Regions from separate parts of the Streptomyces sp. NPDC005784 genome, predicted to be linked through region 3. Evidence: riboswitches for the same ligand, from Rfam matches in the RefSeq annotation. Region 3 holds a riboswitch; each other region holds the start of a gene.
The links. A riboswitch is a leader RNA that binds a small molecule or an ion and turns the genes downstream of it on or off. The one in region 3 is predicted to bind thiamine pyrophosphate.
Positions count from the first base shown of each region.

Region 1 (4,365 bases), on a different contig from region 3:
GGCGTCGACCACGACGTCCACGAACGGCTCCCCGGTGGAGGCGTCCGTGTGCGCGAGGACCTCGGCGGTGATCTCGATCAGGTACGAGTCGAGGCGGCCCTTGTTCCAGCGCCGGAAGATCTCCGCGATCTGCGCCGGTGTGTAGCCGCCCACGCGGCGGAGCAGGTCGTAGGCCTCGCCGATCAGCTGCATGTCGGCGTACTCGATGCCGTTGTGCACCATCTTGACGAAGTGTCCGGCGCCGTCCGTGCCGATGTGCGTGGCGCAGGGCTCGCCGTCCACCTTCGCGCTGATCGACTCGAACATCGGGCCGAGCGAGGCGTACGACTCAGGGGAGCCGCCGGGCATGATGCTCGGCCCGTGCAGGGCGCCCTCCTCGCCGCCGGACACACCCGCGCCGACGAAGTGGATGCCCCGTTCGCGCAGTGACTGTTCACGGCGCCGGGTGTCGGTGAAGTGGGCGTTGCCACCGTCGATGATCATGTCGCCGGTCTCGAGCAGCGGGGCGAACTCCTCTATGACGGCGTCGGTGGCCGCACCCGCCTGCACCATGATCATCAGGCGGCGGGGCCGCTCCAGTGCGGCCACGAACTCCTCGGCCGACTCGGCCGCCACGAAGGCGCCCTCATGCCCGAACTCCTCGACCAGTGCCTTGGTGCGTGCGGGGGTGCGGTTGTGGACGGCGACGGTGTAGCCGTTCCGGGCGAAGTTGCGGGCCAGATTGCGGCCCATCACCGCGAGCCCTGTGACGCCGATCTGCGCGGTCGCCTTCATGGTGTGCTCCTTGGATCCGGATCTGCCTGCCCGCGTCCCTGACGGGCGAGCAGACGACTGTCGCTGTGCCGATCAGTACGCACGACAGGGGCCGAGGTGTTCACCTTCCGAGGCAGGTGGTGCGCCGGATCGCGGACCCGGGTCTCCGGGCGACGTGCGGAGGCGGACGCTCCGGAACTCCGGAACTCCGGTCGGCGGTCAGCCGGTTCGGCGCAGTCGCCACCCGTGGTCCACCGGTCCGATGCCGGCGCCGAGCGCGAAACCGGCCTCGATCGCGGCGGTCACGTACTCCTTGGCCCGCCGTACGGCCTCCGGCACCGAAAGGCCCTCGGCCAGGCCCACCGCGATGGCCGAGGCGAGCGTGCACCCGGTGCCGTGCGTGTGCCGGTTGTCGTGGCGCGGCGCGCGCAGCCAGTGCTCCGCCGTTCCGTCGGTGAGCAGATCGACGGCCTGTCCCGGCAGATGGCCCCCCTTGACCAGCACCCAACGGGGACCGTACGTGAGCAGCCGGTCGGCGGCCCGGCGCATGCCCTCCTCGTCCTTCACCTTCACCCCGGTGAGCTGCGCGACCTCGTCGAGATTCGGGGTGGCCACCGTCGCCCGCGGCAGCAACAGGGTCCGTGCGGCATCCAGCGCGTCATCGGCCAACAGCCGGTCCCCGTGCTTGGAGACGCTCACGGGGTCCACGACGACCGGGGCGCCCACGTCGGACAGCAGCTCGGCGACCGTCGTGACCAGGCCGGGCGACGAGAGCATCCCGGTCTTCACGGCCTGGACGCCGATGTCGTCGACCACACTGCGGTACTGGGCGCGTACCGCCTCCTCGGACAGTTCCCAGGCGCCCTGCACACCCACGGAGTTCTGCGCGGTCACCGCGGTGAGCACGCTCATCCCATGGGCGCCCAGCGCGAGCATGGTCTTCAGGTCGGCCTGGATTCCGGCACCTCCGCCGGAGTCGGATCCGGCGATCGTCAGGACGCGGGGCGGAGTGGCCATACGAGGTTCCTCTCGGGTTCGGGTTCGGGCGCGAGGCTCTCGACCGGCGGAGCGACGGACAGCCCTCAGACCCGGCGACGCAGCCGCAGTGGGGCGTAGAGGGCGAGGGCGACGACGAACGCCACGTAGTACGAGAGATCGGCGCCGTGCAGCGCGTCGGCCACCGGACCGACGTACAGGCCGGTGTCCATGAACGGCACGGCCGCGCCGAACGCCGCGACGAAGGCGACCAGCGACGGCCATCCGGAGCGCGGACGGGAGATCTCGACGGCGACGTCGACCGGGGCGCCGCCGCGCTCCCGCCCGCGGGCGATCCAGTCGACGACGACGATCGCGACGAACCCGGGGATCCAATAGCCCACGAACAGCAGCACGTTCTGGAAGCGGGCCGTGGTGTCGGCGGCGTGCATCCAGAGCACCAGCGGGAAGCCGAGCCCGGCGGCCAGGGCGGCGGCCACCGGGCGCGGTATCCGCACGCCCAGGGTCTGCAGCGCCAGCGAACCGCTGTAGTCGTTCATCGCGTTGCTGCACACGGCCGCCAGGGCCACGGCCAGCAGCCCGAACGCGCCCGCCGTCCCGCCGCCCAGCAGCACGTCCACGCCCGCCGCCGTCTGGTCGGTCAGCACCGACGCGCCCCACAGGCCGAGAACCTGCACGGCGACGAAGGACACGACGAGGCCGAGCAGGGTGCACCAGAACATCCGCGGTCGGGACGTGGTGCGCGGCAGATAGCGGCTGAAGTCACCGGCGTACGGCGCCCAGGACAGCGAGAGGCTGAGCGCGATGGTGCTGGTGAGCACGAACGCGCCCGCGCGGTCGGCGCCGGTCGCGGCCCCGGTCGCCGCCGGATGGACGCCGTCCAGCATGCGCCAGGCGATCACCGCGAACGCGATGGCGAGCACGAACGTCATGATGATCTGCAGGCGGTGGATCGCCTCGTAGCCGAGGATGCCGAGAGCCCCCTGGGCAAGCATCATGACGAGCACGCCGAGCCAGAACGGCCAGCCGCACAGCCGCGCCAGCGCGTCCCCGCCGAACAGCCCGATCAGCGCGTCCCAGGCGACCGAGGACAGCCACTGGAGCATCCCGGGCAGCACCACCGCCCGGCCGAACGCGAGCCGTGCGAGCGGGAGTTGGCCGGTGCCGGTGAGGCCGCCCCAGGTGCTGAGGTAGGCGGTGGGCAGCGCGCCGAGCACGGTCCCGAGGACCACCGCCGCGAGGGCGGTACCGAAGTCCAGGCCCAGCGCGATGCCGATGGTTCCGGTGAACACGCCCGTCATCGTCAGGTTCGGAGCGAACCACACGGTGAACAGGCGCCCGGCGCCGCCGTACCGGTTGTTCTCGGGGACCGGATCGATGCCGTGCCCCTCCACCCGCAGGTCGCCGGGTGCGGCGGGCATCCGTCCGTCGAAGACGGCGGGCCGGCCGTCGGCGGGCAGCCCGCCGGAAACATGCGCCAATGGCATGGAAGACATCCCTCCGCCAGTACGAACTGGTTCAGGTTCGACGGGTGTGATCTCAGCCCTCGGACGGGGCACCCCGTGTCCGGTACTACGACGGACACATTAGCCCGATCGCCCAGGTTGTGGGTACGGCGGCTCCCGGGCACGGCAGCTGTTGCGTACGGCGGCCCCTGCGTGGGGCGGTCCTGCGTCGGCGGCCCCTGCGCAGGGCGGCCCCTGTGTACGGCGGAGGTACCCGTCCCCGGTCTCCACGGGACGCGGTGGATCGTGTCCGCACGGGACACGGCGGCTCGTCCAGGGTGCCGGGTCCCCCTCGGGCCCTCCACCGGCCCCTTGGAGTCACCCACCCGGAGCAGTGCCCGCCCGCATGCTCCGTTTCATCCGAGCGGCCCGGCCCGGCCTTTCGCAGCGCGGCGCGCGCCGCCCCTCGGTACTGTCGGAAGTGATCGCCGCTCGCTCTCCGCTCCCGGGTTCCCGGACCCCGGTGGCCGGGCGGAAGGAGGCAGAGTGCCGTGACCGTGATCTCCCTGAAGTCAGCGCAACTGCGGGAAGGGCCCACCCTCCCGTACGCCGAGGCCGGCTACCCCAGTGGTACACCGGTCGTCTTCGTGCACGGTCTGGCCGACTCCTGGTGGTCCTTCGAGCCCCTTCTGAGGCGCCTTCCGGCGTCCCTGCACGGCTACGCGCCCACGCAGCGCGGGCACGGCGATGCCGACCGGCCTCCGGAGGGCTACACCCCCGACGACTTCGCCGCCGACCTGGTGGCCTTCCTGGACGCGGTCGACATCCCCCGCGCCCTGCTGGTCGGGGCGTCAAGCGGCGGCGTACCGGCCCGGATCGTCGCCGGCACCTACCCCGACCGCATCGCGGGTCTGGTTCTGCTCGGCGTCCCCGGCACTCTCGCGGACAAGCCGGCGGCGGCCGCGATGGGGAAGTCTCTCGAAGACCTCTCCGACCCTGTGCCCCGCGCGTTCGTCGAGGACTTCCTGGCCGGCACGGCGGCCCGCCCGATCGCCCGGGGGTTCATCGAGACCATGGTCGAGGAGAACCTCAAACTCCCCGCGTACGTCTGGAGGGAGACCGTGCGCGGTCTCCTCGACGCCGATCTAGGTGCGACCCTCGCGGGCATCCT
Region 1 is NZ_JBIAIQ010000018.1:94,258-98,622, reverse strand. It holds gene gndA (NADP-dependent phosphogluconate dehydrogenase) at 1-774, opposite strand, end outside; gene thiD (bifunctional hydroxymethylpyrimidine kinase/phosphomethylpyrimidine kinase) at 973-1,770, opposite strand; gene ACFYR3_RS26305 (cytosine permease) at 1,836-3,236, opposite strand; TPP riboswitch at 3,228-3,322, opposite strand; gene ACFYR3_RS26300 (alpha/beta hydrolase) at 3,746-4,365, shown strand, end outside.
Region 1: linked by a shared signal. The riboswitch ahead of ACFYR3_RS26305 (cytosine permease) and the one ahead of thiO (glycine oxidase ThiO) in region 3 are both predicted to bind thiamine pyrophosphate.

Region 2 (4,365 bases), on a different contig from region 3:
GCGTCATCCCAATCCTGTGCACCTGGGTGCCCCTTGGCGAGGTCGGCTGCGTGGGCGGCGATCTTGTAGGTGATGACGCCGGTCTTGACGTCGTCACGATCGGGCAGGCCCAAGTGCTCCTTGGGCGTGACATAGCAGAGCATGGCCGTGCCCCACCAGGCGATCATCGCGGCACCGATGCCGGAAGTGATGTGGTCGTACGCCGGCGCGACGTCCGTCGTCAGCGGACCGAGCGTATAGAACGGAGCTTCATCACAGATCTCCTGCTGAAGGTCGATGTTCTCCTTGATCTTGTGCATCGGGACATGTCCCGGGCCTTCGATCATCGTCTGTACTTGAAAACGCTTCGCGATCGTGTTGAGTTCCCCGAGCGTCCTCAACTCGGCGAATTGTGCTGCGTCGTTGGCGTCCGCGATGGAGCCGGGCCGCAGACCGTCGCCGAGCGAGTAGGTGACGTCGTACGCGGCGAGGATCTCGCAGAGATCCTCGAAGTGCTCGTACAGGAACGACTCCTTGTGGTGCGCGAGGCACCAGGCAGCCATGATCGAGCCACCGCGCGAGACGATGCCGGTCTTGCGGTTCGCGGTGAGCGGCACATACGCCAGGCGGACGCCCGCGTGGACCGTCATGTAGTCCACGCCCTGTTCGGCCTGTTCGATGACTGTGTCCTTGTAGATCTCCCAGGTCAGCTCCTCGGCGCGGCCGTCGACCTTCTCCAGCGCCTGGTAGAGCGGCACCGTGCCGATGGGAACGGGGGAGTTGCGCAGCACCCATTCGCGCGTGGTGTGGATGTTGCGTCCGGTCGACAGGTCCATGACCGTGTCGGCGCCCCAGCGGGTCGCCCAGGTCATCTTCTCGACCTCCTCCTCGATGGAGGAAGTGACCGCGGAATTGCCGATGTTGGCGTTGACCTTCACCAGGAACCGCTTGCCGATGATCATCGGCTCGATCTCCGGGTGGTTGACGTTCACGGGCAGCACCGCCCGACCGGCGGCGATCTCCTCCCGTACGACCTCGGGGTCGACGTTCTCGCGGACCGCCACGAACTCCATCTCGGGTGTGATCTCGCCGCGTCGGGCGTACGCGAGCTGGGTGACCGCCTGCCCGGCGCGCCCCCGGCGCGGCTGGCGCGGTCGCCCGGGAAAGACAGCGTCGAGGTTGCGCAGTCCCCCGCGCGGGGATGTGTGCTTGATCCCGTCGTCCTCGAGGCGGACGGGACGGCCCGCGTACTCCTCGGTGTCTCCGCGGGCAATGATCCAGCTCTCGCGCAGCGGCGCCAGCCCCCTGCGCACATCGGTGTCGACGGTCGGATCGGTGTACGGGCCGGAGGTGTCGTACAGCGTCACGGACTGACCGTTGGTGAGGTGCACCTGGCGAACCGGCACCCGCAGATCGGGACGCGTACCCCCGACGTATGCCTTGTGCCAGCCGATGGACTTCCCGGCCTCGCCGTTCGTGGACGGCGACGAAGCCCCGTCCGTCTGGCTGGAGGCAGGCGTGCGTACGTCCTTGTTGGTCATGAGACCTACTCCCTACGCCGGCATTACCCGGTAACAGGTTCAGCGGTCGACGCAGCAGCTTCCGTTCGTCGATGTTTCATGTGAAACATCGCGAAACGGAGGTCAGCGCCCTCTCAGCCCGGTGCTCCGAGCTCCCGCGTGTGCAAAGGTGCCTCCACGCTAGCGTCATATTTGGCATGGTGAACAGAGGGCCCTTGCCGTTCTTGCGATGATCGGGCGGTGACAACGACCCAGCAGCACCCGTTCCCGCCGTCCGAGCCGCCGCGGCGTCCGGGCTCCGACGACGGCCATGGGCATGGCTCCGGCAACGGACACGGCCATGGGCCGGGTGGTTCTGGTCCCGGACCGGGCAGTGAGCATCACGGTCCCGGCGGCGGGCACGGGCCCGGTCCCGCCGGTGAGCACGGCGGGGATTCGAGCGCCGGGCACGGGCACTCGCACAGCCACGGTCCCGCCGCGCCGGTCTCCAAGCACCTGCGCAAGGTCATCGCCGCGGTGCTGATCCCCTTCGCGGCCGCGGTCGCGGTGGGTCTCGTGGTGCTGTGGCCCGGCGGGGCCGCTTCCCACCAGCGCACCGGTGTCGGCTTCGACCGCCAGACTCAGCAGGCGACGGTCACCAGGATCGACCAGGTGGACTGCAAGTCCGTGAACGCCTCCGCGGAGACCCCGGCGGGCGACACCTCCACCGCCGAGGGATCCTCCGCTCAGAAGCGGGCGGCGGGTGAATGCAAGAAGGCGACGGTCCGGATCGACACCGGCAAGGACAAGGGCCGTACGTTCATCGAAATCGTTCAGCCGGATCAGTCACGGCAGTTGCGTCAGAGCGAGAAGGTCGTCGTCGCGTACGAGCCCTCCGCACCCAAGGACCTCCAGTACTCGGTCACGGACGCGAACCGGAAGCTGCCTCTGACGCTGCTCGCCGGGATCTTCGCCGTGGTCGTCGTGGTGATCGGCCGGATGCGCGGCGTCATGGCGCTGGTCGCCCTGGCCATCAGCTTCATGATCCTGAACTTCTTCATCCTGCCCGCGATCCTCCAGGGCTCGAACCCACTGCTCGTGGCCGTTGTCGGTTCCAGCGCGATCATGTTGATCGCGCTCTACATGTGCCACGGCCTGTCGGCCCGGACATCCGTGGCGGTGGTGGGCACCCTGCTCTCACTGGTGCTGATCGGCCTCCTCGGCTCGGTGTTCATCGACTGGGCCGTACTGACCGGCAACACCGACGACAGCACCGGTCTGATCCACGGTCTGTACCCGTCCATCGACATGAGCGGTCTGCTGCTGGCCGGAGTCATCATCGGCTCGCTCGGTGTCCTCGACGACGTGACGGTGACGCAGACTTCCGCGGTCTGGGAACTGCACGAGGCGAACCCCACGATGGGCTGGCGTGGCCTGTACCGCGCGGGCATCCGTATCGGCCGCGACCACATCGCGTCGGTCGTCAACACGCTCGTCCTGGCCTACGCGGGCGCCGCGCTGCCGCTGTTGCTGCTCTTCTCGATCGCGCAGAGCAGCGTGGGCACCGTCGCCAACAGCGAACTGGTCGCCGAGGAGATCGTGCGCACCCTGGTCGGATCGATCGGTCTGGTCGCCGCTGTGCCGGTGACGACCGCGCTGGCCGCCCTGGTGGTCGCCGCGGACCGTGAGGGGACCACGGCCGTCCCCGTGGAGCCCGCGGCCGCCAGGACTCCGGCACGGAGCGGGAAGGGACGCCGCCGCAAGCACTGAGCCGTCCGCCGGAAGCGCTGAAACCATCCTGCACGGACGCCCCTTGTGAGGAAGCGTTACTCCGCTCCGGGCTGCCGGGACTTCAGCCCGCGCTCTGCTCCTCCGCGAGGATGCGGTCGAGCGCTTCGTCGAGGGATGTGTCGAAACCCGCGAGGGAGCGCTCCTGCCCGAGCGGTACCAGCTTGTCCGTCCGGTCGAGAAACGCGACGAGCGGCGCGGCCCCGGACCGGAACAGTGCGTGATCGCCACCCACCTGAAGCCGGATCAGCACCTCGCCGAATTCCTCCGGGTCGGCCGGAGCGATGTGCACATCACCGTCACCGCACGGCCTGCCGACTCCGTCGATCAGCAGCTCCCGCCCGAACGCCCAGGTCACAGGCGCGTCGCCGGGCAAGTGGAAGGTCAGCCGCACGGCGTACGGATCACCGGTCTCGTACCGCAGCTCGACCGGAATGCGGAAGGACAGCTCCTCGGACACGAGGAAACTCATCATGACCTCTGCCTGCACCGACTCGCGCATCGCCTACCCCGTCGTTTGCCATCGACTGGCCAGGAATCGTCCCCCTGACACTGCTTGAAATCTTGCTCAACGTGCATGCCACATTACAAGGAGTGAGTTTTCAGATACTGATAGAGATGGCGAGTGTTCCTAGCAGCCTGCCGACTTCACTCTGCAACTTCCTTGCCGCGGGCAGCAGTCGGTCGACCTGGTGGGAAGGGAGGGAAAGGGCCACGGCCGCGGCCGAACTGCCCGCGGTGATCGGGATCGCGGCACAGACCGTGCCCAGCGCGTACTCCTGCCGCTCGGTCACCGGTTCCATCCGCCCCGTCCGTTCCAGGCGTCGCAGCAGACTGTCCTTGTCACGCACCGTGTACGGAGTGATCGGCTTCACCGGGTAGCGATCGAGGTGGTCACGCCGGGCCTGGTCGTCCAGCTGGGCCAGCAGACACTGGCCGATCGCGTGGGCGTGCCCGGTCTCACGGAAGTCGGCCCACTCCTCGACCGCGGGGTTAGCCGGGGTGTCGGCGACGCACATGACCTCGATCTCGCCGTCGCGGTAGACCGCGTAATACACGGGTACGCCGAGCGCATCGCGCCAGTGCGCGAGCGTGTCCC
Region 2 is NZ_JBIAIQ010000002.1:510,417-514,781, reverse strand. It holds gene thiC (phosphomethylpyrimidine synthase ThiC) at 1-1,520, opposite strand, end outside; TPP riboswitch at 1,513-1,668, opposite strand; gene ACFYR3_RS05190 (YibE/F family protein) at 1,740-3,248, shown strand; gene ACFYR3_RS05185 (SsgA family sporulation/cell division regulator) at 3,331-3,768, opposite strand; gene ACFYR3_RS05180 (IclR family transcriptional regulator) at 3,869-4,365, opposite strand, start outside.
Region 2: linked by a shared signal. The riboswitch ahead of thiC (phosphomethylpyrimidine synthase ThiC) and the one ahead of thiO (glycine oxidase ThiO) in region 3 are both predicted to bind thiamine pyrophosphate.

Region 3 (4,365 bases):
TCCCGACCACGACGGCGTCCGCGGGCACCCGGGAGCCGTCGTCCAGGATCACCGCGCCGGGTTCGATACGGTCCACGCGCGCGTGGGTGCGCAGCGAGGCCCCGCTGTCCGCGTACCAGGCGGCCATCGGCTCGGCCACCTCGGCGGGCAGCGCGGCGGCGAGCGGCCGGTCGGCGGCCTCGACGACCGTGACCGCGCAGCCCGCCTCACGCGCCGCCGTGGCGAACTCGGCGCCGATCCAGCCCGCGCCGACCACCACGATGTCGTGCTGCTGGGTGAGTACGGGACGCAGCCGGTCGGCGTCGTCCAGGGTGCGCAGCAGGTGCACTCCCGGCACGCCTTCGGCGCCCGGCAACTGGATCGGCTCGGCGCCGGTGGCGACGACCAGGACGTCGTACGGGACGGGTCCCGCGGCCGTGTCCAGTTCGTGGTCGTCGGGGCGCACGCCGAGTGCCTCGCGGCCCAGCCTGAGGTCGATGTCCAGGGCCTCGAAGTCGATGTCGAAGGCGGAGCCCTCGGCCTTGCCCAGCAGGACCGCCTTGGACAGCGGCGGCCGGTCGTACGGCTGATGCGGCTCCGCGCCGATCAGCGTGACGGTGCCGGTGAAGCCCTGCTCGCGCAGGGCGACCGCGGTCTGCACTCCGGCCATGCCCGCGCCCACCACGACGACCCGCCGTGCCGTGGGCCCCTGCGACTGAGACTGTGCCTGCGTCTGCTCGCTCACCTGATCACCTTAGACACCTGACAATTCGTCAGTCAGCGGACGTGCTCAGTGATCTGTTCCACACGGCTCGTCTCGCGCAGCTCTTCCACCACGCTCGTCCCTGTGCCCTTCTGTGACTCCCACGTCCAGGTCTCCTCCAGCCGCACACGGCCGTCGGGCAGTTCCACGACGAGGGACACGCAGTGGCCGGACGAGGTGGTCCCGTCGCGCTTGAGCTGCACGTACCGGAAGTCGAGGCGGTCGCCCTCACGGGTGCCGACAAGGTGTCCGCGGACGATGTCGCCGCCCGCGTAGTCGGCCCAGACCGTGCCGTCCTCCTCGTGATAGGCGAACCGGGTGCGGGTGCCCACCTGGCCCGGTGCCTGGTCGGTGACGGGGGCGAGGACCAGGCCGTCGAGCGGTCGCGCCATGGGCGGAGGCTCCCTTACTGAGACGGAGCGGGGCGGGCTAGGGTGGCCAACGTAAAGCACTCGCGGGAGCCCGGACGCACTGGGCTGAGAGGGAGGCTGGGGCGGCCTCCGACCGTACGAACCTGATCCGGGTCATGCCGGCGAAGGGAGGGGCTGGACGCCCATGTCGCCTGCACGTTCGTCAGACGTCCTCGTCATCGGGGGCGGAATCATCGGTCTGGTGACGGCCTGGCGGGCCGCGCAACGCGGGTTCACCACCGCGCTCGTGGACCCCGGGCCGGGTGGCGGGGCCGCCCAGGTCGCGGCCGGAATGCTCGCCGCCGTCACCGAACTGCACTTCGGTGAGGAGACCCTGCTGGGCCTCAACCTCGCCTCCGCGCGCCGGTATCCGGACTTCGTCGCCGAGCTGACCGAGGCGACCGGCCAGGACCTCGGCTACCGCCGGTGCGGCACGCTGGCCGTCGCGCTGGACGCCGACGACCGCGCCCATCTGCGGGAACTGCACGCTCTGCAGGTCCGTTCGGGGCTTGAGTCGGAGTGGCTGAGCGGCCGTGAGTGCCGCCGTCTGGAGCCGATGCTCGCGCCCGGCGTACGCGGCGGCCTGCGGGTCGACGGCGACCACCAGATCGACCCGCGGCGCCTCGCGGGAGCCCTGGTCACGGCGTGCGAGCGGGCCGGAGTCGTCCTGCACCGGACCTGGGCGGAGCGCCTGACGGTCGCAGGGGACCGGGCCGCCGGAGTGGTCACCACGGACGGCACGGAACTCACCGCGGGCCAGGTGGTGCTCGCCGGGGGCAGCCTCAGCGGACGTCTGGCGGGCGTCCCCGACGACGCCGTGCCGCCGGTGCGCCCGGTCAAGGGCCAGGTGCTGCGGCTGACCGTGCCGAAGCGGTACGCGCCCTTCCTCAGTCGCACCGTGCGGGCCGTGGTGCGCGGCAGCCACGTCTACCTGGTGCCGCGCGAGAACGGCGAGCTGGTGGTCGGCGCGACCAGCGAGGAGCTGGGCTGGGACACCACCGTGACGGCGGGCGGCATGTACGAGCTGCTGCGCGACGCCCACGAGCTGGTCCCCGGGATCACCGAGCTGCCGCTCACCGAGACCCGCGCGGGGCTGCGCCCCGGCTCGCCCGACAACGCGCCGCTGCTCGGCCCGACGGCACTGGACGGACTGCTGCTGGCCACCGGGCACTTCCGCAACGGCGTGCTCCTGACGCCCGTCACCGGCGACGCGATGGCCCACGTCCTGACGACCGGCGCACTCCCCGCCGAGGCCCGCCCCTTCACACCCCTGCGCTTCGGCGCCACCGCCCTCACGGAGCTGCCGGTATGAACATCGTCGTCAACGGGGAGCGGCAGCGGATCGCCGCGGGAACCGCTCTCGACGCGCTCGTCGCGACACTCACCCCGGCACCGGCCGGAGTGGCCGCCGCACTGAACGAAACCGTCGTCCCGCGCGCGCAGTGGTCGTCCACCTCCCTCACCGAGGGCGACCGCGTCGAAGTCCTCACCGCCGTCCAAGGAGGCTGACCCGTGGCCGACGATCCCTTTGTCCTCGGCGGTACGACCTACGCGTCCCGGCTGATCATGGGGACGGGCGGAGCGCCCAGCCTCGACGTGCTGGAGCGCTCTCTGGTGGCGTCCGGTACGGAGCTGACGACGGTCGCGATGCGGCGCGTGGACGCGTCCGTGCACGGCTCGGTCCTGTCGGTGCTCGACCGGCTCGGCATCCGCGTCCTGCCGAACACGGCCGGCTGCTACACCGCCGGTGAGGCCGTGCTGACCGCCCGTCTGGCGCGCGAGGCGCTGGGCACCGACCTGGTCAAGCTGGAGGTCATCGCCGACGAGCGCACCCTCCTGCCCGACCCGATCGAACTGCTCGACGCGGCGGAGACGCTGGTCGACGACGGCTTCACCGTGCTGCCGTACACGAACGACGACCCCGTGCTGGCACGCAAGCTGGAGGACGTCGGCTGCGCGGCGATCATGCCGCTCGGCTCGCCCATCGGGTCCGGGCTCGGGATCCGCAACCCGCACAACTTCCAGCTGATCGTCGAGCACGCGCGCGTGCCGGTGATCCTGGACGCGGGGGCGGGTACGGCGTCGGACGCCGCGCTCGCGATGGAGCTGGGCTGTGCGGGGGTGATGCTCGCCTCGGCGGTGACGCGGGCTCAGGAGCCGGTGCTGATGGCGGAGGCCATGCGGCACGCGGTGGAGGCGGGGCGGCTGGCGCGGCGGGCGGGGCGCATCCCCCGCCGGCACTTCGCCACGGCGTCCTCTCCCGTGGAGGGCATGGCGGCGCTGGACCCGGAGCGCCCGGCGTTCTGATCACCTCTCCGCACACCGTCGGTTTCCGGCCGGAGGCCGACGGTGGGTCTCCCGCGGGAGCTCTCGCCGTCGGCCGGTGCGGCGGGGGTGTGGTGTCCGCGCTCCCGGGTGAGACCCGCGTGACGTGCGCCTCGCGCCATGGGGCGGGCCGCGCGGCGGTGGACGCCGCGGCCGGTCGCGGACCGCTCCCGCGACGGCGCACGTTGTCGTGTTGTGGCCTTGCGGTGGCGAACAGGATCTGATCGGACATATGTGCGACGAACGGATCTTCGTGCGGGCGGTGTGCGTCACAGCTCGGCTGCAGTCGGGCCCCGGTATCCGCCGAACGGAGCGTCGTGACAGTGGCGGCTCGTAGACTCACCTGCGTGGATACGACCCTTCAGGACCCCCTTGTCGGACACGTGCTCGACGGCCGCTATCGCGTCGACGCACGGATCGCGGTCGGCGGGATGGCCACGGTCTACAGGGCCCTGGACACCCGCCTGGACCGCGTGCTCGCGCTCAAGGTGATGCACCCGACGCTGGCCGCCGACGGTTCGTTCGTCGAGCGGTTCATCCGCGAGGCCAAGTCCGTGGCCCGGCTGGCGCACCCCAATGTGGTGCAGGTCTTCGACCAGGGGGCGGACGGCTCGTACGTCTATCTGGCCATGGAGTACATCGCCGGCTGCACCCTGCGGGACGTGCTGCGCGAGCGCGGCGCCCTGCAGCCCCGGGCCGCGCTCGACATCCTGGAGCCGGTGCTCGCCGCCCTCGGCGCCGCCCACCGCGCCGGGTTCGTGCACCGCGACATGAAGCCGGAGAACGTCCTGATCGGGGACGACGGCCGGGTCAAGGTCGCGGACTTCGGTCTCGTCCGCGCCGTGGACACGGTGACCAGCACGACGGGTTCCGTCCTCGGCACCGTGT
Region 3 is NZ_JBIAIQ010000001.1:461,683-466,047, forward strand. It holds gene ACFYR3_RS02010 (FAD-dependent oxidoreductase) at 1-724, opposite strand, end outside; gene ACFYR3_RS02015 (hypothetical protein) at 757-1,134, opposite strand; TPP riboswitch at 1,187-1,300, shown strand; gene thiO (glycine oxidase ThiO) at 1,298-2,464, shown strand; gene thiS (sulfur carrier protein ThiS) at 2,461-2,661, shown strand; gene ACFYR3_RS02030 (thiazole synthase) at 2,665-3,459, shown strand; gene pknB (Stk1 family PASTA domain-containing Ser/Thr kinase) at 3,825-4,365, shown strand, end outside.

Region 4 (4,365 bases), on a different contig from region 3:
CGTCCAGCGGCTGCAGTCCGGCCACCGTCCGCAGCAGCGTGGACTTGCCGCTGCCGCTCGGCCCGAGCACGCACACGATCTCGTGCTCGGCGACATCGAGGTCGACGGCGTCGAGCACGGGCCGCCCGCCGAAGCGTACGGTCGCGCCCTGCAGGCTCAGCAGCATCTAGAACTCCCCGGTCCGGTCGGTCCGTACCCGCTCCAACAGCAGCAGCGCCACCGCGCAGACCACCATCAGGATGGTCGAAAGGGCCATCGCCTGGCCGTAGTTGAGATCGCCCGCGCGCCCGAGCAGCTGGGCCACGGCGACCGGCAGTGTCGGGTTGTCGGGCCGTGCGATGAAGACGGTCGCCCCGAACTCCCCGAGGGAGACGGCGAAGGCGAACCCGGCCGCGACCAGCAGCGCCCGCCGCACCATCGGCAGATCGACCTCGCGCCACACCCGCCAGGGCGATGCCCCCAGCACGGCCGCGGCCTCCCGCAGCCGCCCGTCCACCGCCCGCAGCACGGGCAGCATCGTCCGTACGACGAAGGGGACACCCACCAGCGCCTGCGCCAGCGGCACCAGGATCCAGCTGGCACGCAGATCCAGCGGCGGCTCGTCCAGCGCGATCAGGAACCCGAAACCCACGGTCACCGCGGAGACGCCGAGCGGCAGCATCAGCAGCGCGTCGAAGCCCCGCATGAGACGACCGGCGCGCCGGGTGAGGGCCGCGGCGGCCAGACCGCCGATGAGCACGGCGATGGCGGTGGCGGCGAGCGCGTACTCCAGCGAGTTGCCGACCGCCTCGATCGGGGCGACGAGGAAGACACCGCCGTCGTCGTCGGCGAGCGCCCGGTAGTACCCGAATCCCGGTGCGCCGAGGGACCGCTGGACGAGGACGGCGAGCGGCAGCACGAGGAGGACCGCGATGCTCACCAGCACGCCCGCGAGGAGCGCCCACTGCCCGGCACCGCGCGGCCGGCGCGCGGTCGTCTCCGGGGCCACCAGACGCAGGGCGGTCTCCCGTCGGCGTACGGTCGCCGCGTGCACGGCGAGGATCGCGCCCACCGCCACGAACTGGACGATCGTGAGCACGGCCGCCGTCGCGAGGTCGAAGATCTCGGAGGTCTGCCGGTAGATCTCGACTTCGAGGGTCGAGAAGGTGGGACCGCCGAGGATCTGCACCACACCGAACGAGGTGAAGGTGAAGAGGAAGACCATGAGGGCGGCGGCGGCCACGGCCGGCCCGAGGGCCGGCAGCGTCACCCTGCGCCACGCCGCGAAACGCGAGGCGCCGAGCATGCGCGCGGCCTCCTCCTGGCGCGGGTCGAGTTGCGACCAGAGCCCGCCGACGGTCCGTACGACGACCGCGTAGTTGAAGAAGACATGGGCGAGCAGGATCGCCCACACCGTGGTGTCCAGCCGTACGCCCCAGAGCTCGTCGAGCAGCCCGCCCCGGCCGAGCAGCGCGAGGAACGCCGTACCGACGACCACGGTCGGCAGCACGAAGGGCACCGTCACCACGGCCCGGAGGATCTGCTTGCCCCTGAAATCGAAGCGCGCGAAGACATACGCGCCGGGGAGCGCGATCAGCAGCGTGAGCGCCGTCGAGGCGAGCGCCTGCCAGGTGGTGAACCACAGCACGTGCCGGATGTCCGGCCGGGTCGCCACGTCCCAGATCCGGCCCAGTTGCCAGCCGCCGTCCCCGTGGAGGCCGCGCGAGACGATCGCGGCGACGGGGTAGGCGAAGAAGACCGCGAAGAACGCGACGGGCAGGACCATCAGCCCGAACCGCACCGCGCTCTGCCCGCGCGCCCTTCGCGAAGCCCCGCCGGGTCCGCCGGCCTCGTCGGCCCCGCCTGCTCCCTCGGCTACTTCAGTACGAGTGAGGTCCACGACTTGACCCACTGGTCGCGGTCGGCGGCGATCTTCGCGGGCGCCAGGGTCTCGGGATCCTTGGCCTGCGGACCGAACCGCGCGAACTCCGCGGGCACCTGCGCGCCCTCACGGACCGGGTAGACGAACATGTTGAGCGGCATGTCGTCCTGGAACTCCTTGGTGAGCAGGAAGTCCAGGAACGCCTTGCCGCCCTTGGCGTTCTTGGCGTGGCTGAGCAGACCCGCGTACTCGACCTGCCGGAAGCAGGTGCCGGCCGCGACCCCGGTCGGGGCGGTGGTGGGCTTCGGCTTGGCGTAGATGACCTCGGCGGGCGGCGAGGAGGCGTACGAGACGACGAGCGGCCGGTCGGCCTTGGCCTTCTTGCCGCCGGCGGACCCGGAGAACTCGTCGTTGTACGCCTGCTCCCAGCCGTCCACGACCTTCACCCCGTTGGCCTTGAGCTTCTTCCAGTAGCCCTGCCAGTTGTCGTCGCCGTAGTGGGCGGCCGACCCGAGCAGGAAGCCGAGGCCGGGCGAGGACGTGGCGGCGTTCTCGGTGACGAGGAGGTTCTTGTACGCGGGCTTGATCAGGTCGTCGAAGGACTGCGGCGGCGCCAGCTTGTGCTCGCTGAAGTAGGCCTTGTCGTAGTTGACGCAGATGTCACCCGTGTCGATGGGCGTGACCCGGTGCTTGTCCTGGTCGGTCCGGTACTCGGGCAGGACCAGGTCCACGCCCTTGGCCGTGTACGGCTGGAACAGCCCGTTGTCGAGCGCGCGGGAGAGCAGGGTGTTGTCGACGCCGAAGAAGACGTCGCCCTGCGGGTTGTCCTTGGTCAGGATGGCCTTGTTGACGGCCTGCCCGGCGTCGCCGTCCATGAGAACGCGGACCTTGTAGCCGGACTGCTTCTCGAAGTCCTTGAGCACGCTCTTCGACACGAGCCACGAGTTGTGGCTGACGAGCGTGATCGTCTTCGGATCGCCCGAGCCGGCGGCGTCGGACGAGCCGCACGCGGACAGCGCGGGCAACGCGACGAGGCCGAGCCCGACGGCCAACACTGCGAACCGCCTGCTGCTGGTGGTGATCACTGGATTCCTCCTGGGCGACCAGGAAGAGACGCGGCCCCGCCCGGGAACTCTGACGGTTCCCGGGCAGGGCGCAACAGCTTGAGTAATGACCGAACTTCCTACCCAGAATGACCTGGGCAAGGTTCAGAGGGTCTGCGGTCTGTCCCGCACTCTCAGCGCTGTGGCGCTCCCCTGTCGGAATATGAAGATGTCGGAATATGAAGATGTACTGACTCGGCTCAGACTACCGCTCGGTCGCGGCGAGCTGACCGCACGCTCCGTCGATCTCCTGGCCACGGGTGTCCCGGACGGTCACCGGCACGCCATGGGCCGCGATGGCCTCGACGAACGCCTTCTCGTCCTCGGGCCGCGAGGCGGTCCACTTCGAACCCGGGGTCGGGTTCAACGGGATGAGGTTGACGTGTACGGGCTTGCCCTTGAGCATCCGCCCGAGCCGGTCACCACGCCACGCCTGGTCGTTGATGTCCCGGATCAGGGCGTACTCGATCGACAGGCGCCGACCGGACTTGGCCGCGTACTCCCATCCGGCGTCCAGCACCTCGCGCACCTTCCACCGCGTGTTCACGGGGACGAGGGTGTCGCGCAGCTCGTCGTCGGGGGCGTGCAGGGAGATCGCGAGCCGGCACTTGAAGCCCTCGTCGGAGAACCGGTTGATGGCGGGGACCAGCCCGACCGTCGACACGGTGATGCCGCGCTGCGAGAGCCCGAGCCCGTCCGGCTCGGGGTCGGTGAGGGCCCGGATCGCCCCGACCACCCGCTTGTAGTTGGCGAGCGGCTCGCCCATCCCCATGAAGACGATGTTGCTCAGCCGCGCCGGACCCCCGGGGATCTCGCCGTCGCGGAGCGACCGCATACCGTCGACGATCTGGTGCACGATCTCGCCGGTCGACAGGTTCCGGTCGAGGCCGGCCTGTCCGGTGGCGCAGAACGGACAGTTCATCCCGCAGCCCGCCTGCGAGCTGATGCACATGGTCACCCGGTCCGGGTAGCGCATCAGCACGGACTCGACGAGCGTGCCGTCGAAGAGCCGCCACAGGGTCTTGCGGGTGGTGTCCTGGTCGGTCGACAGGTGCCGTACGACCGTCATCAGCTCGGGAAGCAGCGCCTCCTGGAGCTTGCCGCGCGAGGCGGCCGGGATGTCGGTCCACTCCGCGGGGTCGTGCGCGAACCGGGCGAAGTAGTGCTGCGAGAGCTGCTTGGCACGAAACGGCTTCTCACCGATCGCGGCAACCGCCTCTTTGCGCTCGGCGGGAGTGAGATCGGCAAGGTGCCGCGGCGGCTTCTTGGCTCCGCGCGGCGCGACAAAAGTAAGTTCTCCGGGCTTAGGCATGGCTGTACCAGTGTCGCAGATCAACTCCGCCGGCCCAGGCCGGAGTGGGGGTGGGGGCGGTCACCCGCGGGTGCCGTCCATCAGCGGTG
Region 4 is NZ_JBIAIQ010000010.1:108,096-112,460, forward strand. It holds gene ACFYR3_RS18595 (ABC transporter ATP-binding protein) at 1-166, opposite strand, end outside; gene ACFYR3_RS18600 (ABC transporter permease) at 167-1,879, opposite strand; gene ACFYR3_RS18605 (thiamine ABC transporter substrate binding subunit) at 1,855-2,946, opposite strand; TPP riboswitch at 3,024-3,129, opposite strand; gene rlmN (23S rRNA (adenine(2503)-C(2))-methyltransferase RlmN) at 3,170-4,276, opposite strand.
Region 4: linked by a shared signal. The riboswitch ahead of ACFYR3_RS18605 (thiamine ABC transporter substrate binding subunit) and the one ahead of thiO (glycine oxidase ThiO) in region 3 are both predicted to bind thiamine pyrophosphate.